DNA from 3 places in the Streptomyces sp. NBC_01716 genome. Region 3 is predicted to be linked to each of the others. Evidence: riboswitches for the same ligand, from Rfam matches in the RefSeq annotation. Region 3 holds a riboswitch; each other region holds the start of a gene.
The links. Region 3 has a riboswitch for S-adenosylmethionine ahead of OIE74_RS29000 (aminotransferase class V-fold PLP-dependent enzyme). Riboswitches for the same ligand answer to the same signal wherever they lie in the genome.

Region 1: another riboswitch for S-adenosylmethionine. It lies ahead of thrC (threonine synthase); the one in region 3 lies ahead of OIE74_RS29000 (aminotransferase class V-fold PLP-dependent enzyme).
Region 2: another riboswitch for S-adenosylmethionine. It lies ahead of OIE74_RS05080 (amino acid ABC transporter permease); the one in region 3 lies ahead of OIE74_RS29000 (aminotransferase class V-fold PLP-dependent enzyme).

What each region holds. Positions count from the first base shown of each region.
Region 1 covers NZ_CP109181.1:4,879,908-4,883,175, forward strand. Annotated here, with positions in the region: gene OIE74_RS21505 (alpha,alpha-trehalose-phosphate synthase (UDP-forming)) at 1-124, opposite strand, end outside; gene OIE74_RS21510 (hypothetical protein) at 184-366, opposite strand; gene OIE74_RS21515 (glucosyl-3-phosphoglycerate synthase) at 415-1,356, opposite strand; SAM riboswitch class I at 1,474-1,601, shown strand; gene thrC (threonine synthase) at 1,617-2,915, shown strand; gene OIE74_RS21525 (MoaD/ThiS family protein) at 2,956-3,231, shown strand.
Region 2 covers NZ_CP109181.1:1,174,207-1,177,474, forward strand. Annotated here, with positions in the region: gene OIE74_RS05075 (amino acid ABC transporter ATP-binding protein) at 1-275, opposite strand, end outside; gene OIE74_RS05080 (amino acid ABC transporter permease) at 272-1,252, opposite strand; SAM riboswitch class IV at 1,574-1,682, opposite strand; gene OIE74_RS05085 (glutathione S-transferase C-terminal domain-containing protein) at 1,850-2,713, opposite strand.
Region 3 covers NZ_CP109181.1:6,579,389-6,582,656, reverse strand. Annotated here, with positions in the region: gene OIE74_RS29005 (Lrp/AsnC family transcriptional regulator) at 1-273, shown strand, start outside; gene OIE74_RS29000 (aminotransferase class V-fold PLP-dependent enzyme) at 289-1,659, opposite strand; SAM riboswitch class IV at 1,882-1,999, opposite strand; gene trpD (anthranilate phosphoribosyltransferase) at 2,162-3,229, opposite strand.

The DNA of each region.
Region 1 (3,268 bases), 1.7 Mb from region 3:
CAAGGCCTCCGCCGCCGCGCCCGGCGGTCAGGGCGCCGTCCTCACCGAGCTTGTACGAGACGGGACCGCGATTGGACGCGACAAGGACCTGGGCGGGCGGCTCGGGGACCATCTCGGAGACCATGTGGCGAAACCTAGCCCTTCGCGGAAACGCTCAAACGTACGGTTTCAGGTCGGCGTGGATCAGCCACGGCCCCTGCCCCTCCCATGGACTGCCGCCAGCGCCACCACCCCCGCGCCGACGAGGGCGAGGGCCATGCCACCCAACAACCAGAGTTGTTCAGAGGTCAGGGCCGAAACGGCCATCGCGCTCATCGCGGTCGTCGCGGTCGTCGCGGGCATCGCGCTCATCACAGTCATCGACATACCGGGCAATATAGGCAAATCGATACTTAGATCATACGAACCGAACGGCTAGGCCGCGCGGCGCGCCGCGTACTCCGCGATCTCCCGCATCGGCGGCCGCTCCTCGGTGTCCACCGCGTACGTACGCGCCTCGAAGCCCCCCTCGCCCCGCTCGAACTGCGTCAGCTCCGGCCGCACCAGATGCCCCCGCGACAGCCGCAGCTGCGCCGTCCGGTAGATCGCCGCCGCCATCCGCCCCAGCGCCTGCCCGTCCTGGTGCCGGTGCCTGCGCACCCCGACGTCGACCTGGCCGAGCGCGTCGAGCCCCACCGTGTGCAGCGCGTCCACCAGCAGCCCCAGTTCCACCCCGTACCCCACGGGGAACGGCAGCCGCTCCAGCAGCGAGCGCCGTACCGCGTACTCACCGCCCAGCGGCTGCACGAAGCCCGCCAGCAGCGGCCAGTGCAGATTCAGCAGCGGACGCGCCACCAGCTCCGTCACCCGGCCGCCCTGCCCCGGCTCGTCGCCGAGCGGGCGGTCGTACATCGCCTTCACGAACTGCACGTCCGGATCGGTGAGCAGCGGCCCCACCGTCCCCGACACGAACCGCGCCGAGAAATCCCTCAGATCCGCGTCCACGAAACAGACGATGTCGCCGCTCGTCACCAGCAGCGAGCGCCACAGCACCTCGCCCTTGCCGGGCACGGCCGGCAGCCTCGGCAGTATGTCGTCCCGGTGCACCACGCGAGCCCCGGCCGCCGCCGCGAACTCTCCCGTACGGTCGGTCGAGCCCGAGTCGATCACGACCAGTTCGTCGACGAGCGGCGCCGGGCCCGCCATCAGTTCACGCCGGATCACCGACACGATCGGGCCGACCGTCGCCTCCTCGTTCAGGGCCGGGAGCACCACGCTGACCCGCGCTCCCTGCTTGGCGGTGGCCAGCCGGTCGACCGGCCGCTCTGCCGCAGGCCAGGACCGCCGGGCCAGCCAGCGCTCCACTTCTCGCAGCACGTGATCTCCATCTCGCGGATCGGACGAGGGTCTCAACCGTCCAGGGGTTCGGTTACAGTCTTGAACAACGCGAATGACCGTCGCATGTCGGGGGTCAGGACGCCGATAATCGAATACCGCTCATCCAGAGGGGCAGAGGGAACGGCCCGTTGAAGCCCCGGCAACCCTCCCGCCGACCGCGAGGTCACGGTGGGGAAGGTGCCAATTCCGTCTCGCGGCGAGATGCGTCGCGAGGAAGATGAGGAAAGGGCCTCGCCTTCATGGCTGTGCAGACCGTCCAGCAGAACACTTCCGGCACTGTCGACCTCGGACCCGCCGCCGCCCTCTCGTGCCGCGAATGCGGGGAGCGCTTCGAGCTCGGCCCGATCTTCGCCTGTCAGAGCTGTTTCGGCCCCCTCGAAGTAGCCTACGACCTGCCGACGGGCGACCCCGAAGACCTGAAGAAGCGAATCGCCGCGGGTCCCGACAACATCTGGCGCTACGCGCCGCTGCTGCCCGTCCCCGCCGACGTCGCGTCGAAGCCGAACATCAACCCCGGCTTCACCAAGCTCGTCAAGGCCGACAACCTCGCCCGTGAGCTGGGTGTCACCGGCGGCCTGTACGTGAAGGACGACTCCGGGAACCCGACGCACTCCTTCAAGGACCGCGTCGTCGCCATCGCCGTCGAGGCCGCCCGCGCCTTCGGCTTCACCACGCTCTCCTGCTCCTCCACCGGCAACCTCGCCGGCGCCGTCGGCGCCGCCGCGGCCCGTGCCGGCCTCCGCTCCTGTGTCTTCATCCCGCACGACCTGGAGCAGGGCAAGGTCGTCATGGCCGCGATCTACGGCGGCGAACTCGTCGGTATCGAGGGCAACTACGACGACGTCAACCGCTTCTGCTCCGAGCTCATCGGGGACCCGCTGGGCGAGGGCTGGGGCTTCGTCAACGTCAACCTCCGCCCGTACTACGGCGAGGGCTCCAAGACCCTCGCGTACGAGATCTGCGAGCAGCTCGGCTGGGAGCTGCCCGACCAGCTCGTCATCCCCGTCGCGTCCGGCTCGCAGCTGACGAAGATCGACAAGGGGCTCAAGGAGCTGATCGCGCTCGGCCTGGTCGAGGAGAAGCCGTACAAGATCTTCGGCGCGCAGGCCGAGGGCTGTTCTCCGGTCTCGGTCGCCTTCAAGGCGGGCCACGATGTCGTACGGCCGCAGAAGCCGAACACCATCGCCAAGTCACTGGCGATCGGCAACCCGGCCGACGGCCCGTACGTCCTGGACATCGCCCGCCGCACGGGCGGCGCCGTCGAGGACGTGAACGACGAGCAGGTCGTGGACGCGATCAAGCTGCTCGCGCGCACCGAGGGGATCTTCGCCGAGACGGCGGGCGGGGTGACCGTGGGCGTGACGCGCAAGCTCATCGAGACGGGGCTGCTCGACCCGGCGCTCACGACGGTCGTACTGAACACGGGTGACGGGCTCAAGACGCTGGACGCCGTCGCGCCGACGACGGGGCCGACCGCGACGATTCCGCCGAGCCTCGACGCGTTCCGCGCCGCCGGCCTGGCGCGTTCGAGCCGTTGAGCCCCTCAAGAAGCCGCTACTCCCCGGAAGGCAGAAACCGATGAGCGTGAACGTCCGTATCCCCACCATCCTCCGTACGTACACCGGCGGAAAGGCCGAGGTTCCGGCCGAGGGCACGACCCTCTCCCAGGTCATCGAGTCCCTGGAGTCGAACCACCCGGGCATCGCCGCCCGTGTCCTGGACGACCAGGGCAAGCTCCGGCGATTCGTCAACGTGTACGTGAACGACGACGACGTCCGCTTCGAGCAGGGCCTGGAGACCGCCACCCCGGACGGCGTGGGGATCTCGATCATCCCGGCGGTCGCCGGCGGCTGAGCGACGGGCCGGACAGCGGCACCCGGCCGAACGGCAG
Region 2 (3,268 bases), 5.4 Mb from region 3:
AGTTCCTTCAGCCACTTGCCCTGCCGCTTCACACCGATCGGCTCGCCGTTGACGCTGACGTAGCCGATCTCGGGCTTCTCCAGGTGGTTGATGACCCGCAGCAGGGTGGACTTGCCGGAGCCGGAGGGGCCGAGGATGACGGTGACCTCGCCGGGACGGACCGTCAGGTCGACGCCGTCCAGCACCCGGTGGGTGCCGTACCACTTGTGCACACCGTGCACCTCGACGGCGGCGGCGTCGGCATCCGCCAGGGCGTCGAGCGTCTTGGCGGTCATACGGCGGCCTCCCGGCGGATGCGGACGCGCAGGTCGGTGAGACCGGTGCGGAGCTTCCGCAGCGGCGTCGGTGGCAGGCCGCGGGTGGCACCGCGGGCGTAGTGCCGCTCGACGTAGAACTGGATGACGGAGACGACGCTGGTCAGGATCAGGTACCAGACGGTGACGACCAGCAGCAGCGGCACGATGTCGCCGGGGTAGGTCGAGCCCATGGTCTGCGCGGAACCGAACAGGTCCAGCAGGGAGACGTAGAAGACCAGCGAGGTGGCCTTGATCAGGCCGATGAGCTGGTTGACGTAGTTCGGGACGATCGAGCGCAGCGCCTGCGGAAAGACGATCTTCCGGAACTGGTAGGACTTCGGCAGGCCGAGCGCCGCGGACGCCTCGTGCTGGCCCTGGTCGACGGAGAGGATGCCGCCGCGGACGACCTCGGCCGCATAGGCGGCCTCGTTCAGGCTGAGACCGATGACGGCGACGACCATGTCGGTGGCGAGTCTCGACTCGTCGAAGGAGAAGAAGGCCGGACCGAAGGGAATGCCGACGCTCAACGTCTCGTACAGCGCACTGAAGTTGTAGAGGAGGATCAGCACAACGATGAGCGGGATGGAGCGCAGGGCCCAGACGTAGGTCCAGCTGACCGCGCGCAGCACCGGGCTCTTCGAGAGCCGGGCCAGGGCGAGCAGGATGCCGCCGAGCAGGCCCAGCACCGCGCTGTAGGCGGTGACTTCGAGGGTGATCAGCAGGCCGTCGAGGATGGTGGGGCGCAAGAACCAGTAGCTCCAGCGGTCCCACTGGTAGAAGGGGTTGGAGACCAGCCCGTGCGCGAACTGGGCGACCAGGACCAGCACGACCGCGGTGCCGATCCAGCGTCCTGGCCGCCGCAACGGCAGAACTCGCTGGGCGGTGAAGGCTTTCGACGGTTCGTCGTCGGTCGGCGCCTCGGGGAGGGTGACGCTGGCGCCAGGGGGTTCACTCATGGTGGGCTCCGGCTGGTTCGGACATCACGGACAGCGCGCCGGCATGCGGCGGCGGATGCCACGGCGAGGTACCAGGGGCAGGGAGGAGGACGGCACACCGCGAGAGCGGTGTTCGTCAGGGATTGAGGCTGCGGGGAGAGGTCAGCCCCGACAGCGGGCACGGCCCGATGCGGTACACAGCGCGCTGTTCACGCGGAGCAGATCGACGGCACGATCGGCGACGAGGATGTTCGGGTACGGCTGTACGCAGCCCTGCGGGCGGCGTGTCGCCGTCCTGGGAACTGCGTACATGGCGTCACCGTCACTGTCTCGGCCCTGTGGGCCTGGCGCTTACCGAAGTGTCATCCGGTCCGGTCGTCACCTGGGGCACCCCCTGCGGTGCGGGGGTTGCCGGTCAGCAAGCCAGGGCTTGTCGCTGACGCTCATGACCATTCTGGGCCGTAGTTAAGACATCCGCCCGAACGAATGTCAACGCCGGTCCACCAGGTGGAACGGCTAGGGCGTGTTTGAGAAGTAGCGTCGTCCGCCCATCGGGCGGGGCCCACGGCGTCTGGTGCGTGCGATCGCAAGGCGGAGACGGGACTTCTCAAACACGCCCTAAGGGGCCGAGTGCGCCGCCCAGTCGAGTATCTGGACCGCCGCTCCGGCGGCCTCCAGGCCCTGGCAGCGCGCGTGGTGACGGCGTTCGATGCCGTCGAGGTCGAGGTGGCCGCCGAAGGCCGGGTGGGCGGCGAGCCGGCGGGCGTAGGCCCACAGGGTCGGATGGCCGGCGATGCGCCGGACGGCGGAGGCGTCCAGGTGGTTGCGGTGCACGGTGTCGAGTTGGACCAGCGCGACCCACAACTCGACGTCGGCGGCGGTGATTTCGTCGCGGATCAGGCAGGTGCGCCCGAAGAGCCGGCGCTCCAGCGCGTCCAGGGTCTCCAGCAGCGTCCCAAGTGCTGTGTCGCGCTCCGCCTGCTCCCCACCGGCCGAACCGGCGCGCTGGGCGGCCTCCTCGATGCCCCGCGCGCACATCCGCTCCACGGCCTCGATCTCCGATTCCGCGCCGCAGGGGTAGAGCGAGGGACCGCGGCCGCCGAAGCGGTGGGCGAGGTCGCGCATGATGTCCGGGGCGTGGGTGCTGACGATCCGTCCGGACCAGTCGTCGCTGAGCACCGGAGCGACGGCGGGGCCCGGGTACCGGTGGGCGCTGGCCTCGTAGAGCGGGCTCAGGGCCGAGTGGCCGCCATCGGGACAGTCGGGCACGGCGGGCAGTCGGGTCACCGGACAGACGGTGTCCAGGCCGAGCAGGCCGTGGGTGACGGCGATGCGCAGGCCGTCGGGACAGGTGGTCGACAGATGCAGGCGGTAGCGGCCCGGAACGGCGTAGTGGCCGCTGCGCGCGTCCGGGCCGATCCGGCCCCGGAAGGCGGGCTCGGGTCGGAGGGACGGGCGGGCGGCCAGCGGTGTGACGGTCATGACTCTCCCCGGGAGCGGGCGCGGACGTACGCGCGGCGGAAGCGATGTCGGGCTGGGGTCTGTTGCCGGATTCCCGTCGTCCGTGCGGAGGGCGGGCGCGGCGTTCCAGGGGACGCCGTGGGCGCAGGGCAGGCGGAGTTCAGCCCTTGGGGCTGATCGCGCTGCAGATACGGAGCAGATCGATGTGACGCCGGGAGGTCAGAAGAGGCGAACGGCTCACTCGGACGGTGACCGGATCAAGGCGCCTCATATTTCCCTACCTATTTACTAGGAATCTCCAGTGAGTGTCGGCCCCACCGACACCGGCGTCAAGAGGGCCGCCCCGCATCGCTGAACGCCCCGGCGGACGGCGGCCGGACAGCCGGTCGGCGGCGCCCATCCGCCGGGGTGGACCTTGACACTCACGGGGGCGGGCAACGTACGTTGAAAGGGAAAGTTCCTTCACGGGTGGAGGCTTTGATGCACGTTCCGGGCGCGGCATCGCGTGGTACGTGCACCAGGCCGTGTCTTCGAACTCCCGCCTGGCCTGCGGCGCCTGGCGCGCGGCTCATCACC
Region 3 (3,268 bases):
GCGATCGTGCTCATCAAGACCAGCGTCGACCGGATCCCCGAGATCGCCGAGTCGATCGCGGCGCTGGAGAGCGTCAGCGAGGTCTTCTCCGTCACCGGCACCTACGACCTGATCGCCATGGTGCGGGTCGCCAAACACGACGACCTGGCGGACGTCATCCCCGGCAGCATCAGCAAGATCCCGGGCGTCGAGGCCACGGACACGCATGTGGCGTTCCGTACGTACTCCCAGCACGACCTGGAAGCGGCCTTCGCGATCGGCCTCGACGCCTGATCCGAGCCGGGTGGGTCAGCCGCGGTCGGGGACGCAACGGCCGTCCTCGGTGCGGTAGTTCCAGCGCGCGCCGTCCCGGACGAGTTCCCTGACGGCGCCGGTGAACCGGGCCACGTGCTCGTCCGGCGTACCGGCCCCGAAGCTGACCCGGATCGCGTTGAGCGACTTCTCGCCGGGACCGGCGTCGGGCGCGCCGCACTCCCCCGGGTCCTCCGCGTCGCCGCCCAGCAGGGTGCGGACGAGCGGGTGGGCGCAGAAGAGCCCGTCGCGCACGCCGATGCCGTACTCCGCCGAGAGCGCGGCGGCGAAGTGGGAGCTGTTCCAGCCGTCGACCACGAAGGAGATGACGCCGACGCGGGGCGCGGCGTCGCCGAAGAGCGAGAGCACCCGCACCTCGGGGACCTCGGCGAGTTCCGCGCGCACCCGGGCCACCAGTTCCTGCTCGCGCTCGACGAGGCGGTCGAAGCCGGCCTCGGTGAGCGCCTTGCAGGCCGAGGCGATCGCGTACACGCCGATGACGTTCGGCGATCCGGCCTCGTGGCGGGCAGGGGTGGTGTGCCACTCGACGTCCACTCCCCCGTCGCCACGGCGCGCGACCTTGCGGCTGGCGCCGCCACCGGCGAGATACGGCTCCGACTCCCGCAGCCAGTCGGCGCGGCCCGCGAGCACACCGGAGCCGAACGGCGCGTACAGCTTGTGCCCGGAGAAGGCGACCCAGTCCACGTCCAGCTCCGCGATGTCCACGGGGTGGTGCGGGGCGAGCTGCGCGGCGTCGAGGACCACGCGCGCGCCGTGGGCGTGAGCGGCGGCGGCCAGTTCCCGTACGGGCCACAGCTCGCCGGTGACGTTGGATGCGCCGGTGACGCACACCAGCGCGGGGCCCTTCGGGTCACGTCGGCCCGCCAGCGCCCGCTCCAGCGTGGCGACGGCATCGCCGGGGGTGCGCGGCGCGTTCAGGTAGCTGACGCGCGCGTCGCGCCAGGGCAGCAGTGACGCGTGGTGCTCGGTCTCGAAGACGAACACCTCGCAGCCGGCGGGCAGCACGGCGGCCAGCAGATTCAGCGAGTCGGTGGTGGACCGGGTGAAGACGACCTGGTCGTCCTCGCGACAGCCGAGGAAGCCTGCGACGGTACGGCGGCTGTTCTCGAAGAGGTCGGTGGAGAGCTGCGAGAGATATCCGGCACCGCGGTGGACACTGCCGTAGTACGGGGCGTAGGCGGCGACGTCGTCCCAGACCCGCTGGAGTGCGGGGGCGCTGGCGGCGTAGTCGAGCGCGGCGTAGGTGACCTCGCCGCCGGTGACGAGGGGGACGGTGACGTCACGTCCGAGGACGGGGAGCGGCTGGTCGGTGCTGGTGCGGTGAGGCGTGTCGGTCTGTGCGGACATGTCGGTATCTCCCGGCGGGACAAGGCGGAAACGAACGTCAGGACCCGGCGGACGGGCACGCCGTCGTGACGGCACGTGCGGTGCCGTGACGGCGCGGCAGGTCCGCGCGGGGTGTGGGACTCACTGAAGCGGGCCGGAAGCCCTATCGCATTCGCTTGCTCACGAGACTGCTCCCTTGAGGACCAGGACCCCAGGGATGACGACATCCGAACGATGTCCAGGGGTCCGCGCTTGCCGTAGACCTCGCTGCCTACGGCCTGGTCTTCACCCGGGGCACCCCGCCACGGACGGAGGGTTGCCGGACAGCGGGCCGGGGCCGTAGTCGCTGTCACTCATGACCTGCGGTGAGATTACCCCACCACCGCGAGACGGCCCAGAGGGCGTCCGTCATACGGGACACCCGGTGCCGCGTCCGATCGACGGCAGGCGAGGTCCACAGGCCGACGGCCCGGGATGCTGTCCCGACCACAGCACCCCGCCGATCCGAGCCGGCGGCAGGCCGTTACGCGTTGCTCGCGGCCACCCAGCGGTCCAGCGCCTGCTTCGCGGCGCCCGAGTCCACCGCGCGTGCCGCCCGCCGCATCTTCTCCGCGAGCTGGTCGTTCAGCGGGGTGTCCGCCGGTTCGAGCGCCACCAGCGCCGCCGCCGCGTTCAGCAGGACCGCGTCCCGTACGGGGCCGGTCTCGCCCTCCAGCAGCCGGCGCGCGACGTCCGCGTTGTACGAGGCGTCCGCACCGCGCAGGGCCTCGACCGGGACCAGCTCCAGACCGATGTCCCTGGGGTCGAAGGACTGCTCGGTGACCTGGCCGTCCCGAACCACCCATACGTGTGAGGTGGCGGTCGTGGTCAGCTCGTCCAGACCGTCGTCGCCGCGGAAGACGAGCGAGGAGTTGCCCCGGGCGGCGAGCACCCCGGCCACGATGGGCGCCATCCGGATGTCCGCGACACCGACCGCCTGGGAGCGGACCCGCGCCGGGTTGGTGAGCGGGCCCAGGATGTTGAACGTGGTCTGCGCGCCGAGTTCCTTGCGGGCCTTGGCCGCGTGCCGCAGCGCCGGGTGGAACTTGGCCGCGAAGCAGAAGGTGATCCCGGCTTCCTCGGCGACCTCGACGACCCGCTGCGGCGTCAGTTCCAGATTGACGCCGAGCTTCTCCAGCACGTCGGAGGCGCCGCTCGCGGACGAGGCCGCCCGGCTGCCGTGCTTGACGACCTTGCCGCCCGATCCGGCCACCACGATGGCCGCCATCGTGGAGATGTTGACGGTCTTGGCGAGGTCACCTCCGGTGCCGACGACGTCGACGGTGTCGCCGGGGACCTCGATGGTGTTGGCGTGCTCGTACATGGCGCCCACGAGTGCCGTGACCTCGTCGACGGTCTCGCCCTTGGCGCGCAGCGCGACCGCGAAGCCCGCGATCTGCGCGTCGGTGGCCTCGCCGCTCATGATGCGGTGCATGGCCCAGGCGGTGTCCTCGGCGTCGAGGTCCTCACCGCGCAGCAGCGGGTTCAGTACACCCGGCCAGGAACGCGCCGCCATGGTGTCGCCTCCGGCCGGTGTGACAGCGCTGCTCATGCTCGCTCCTGGGGTCTGTGGACGGGTGCACGGCCGGGC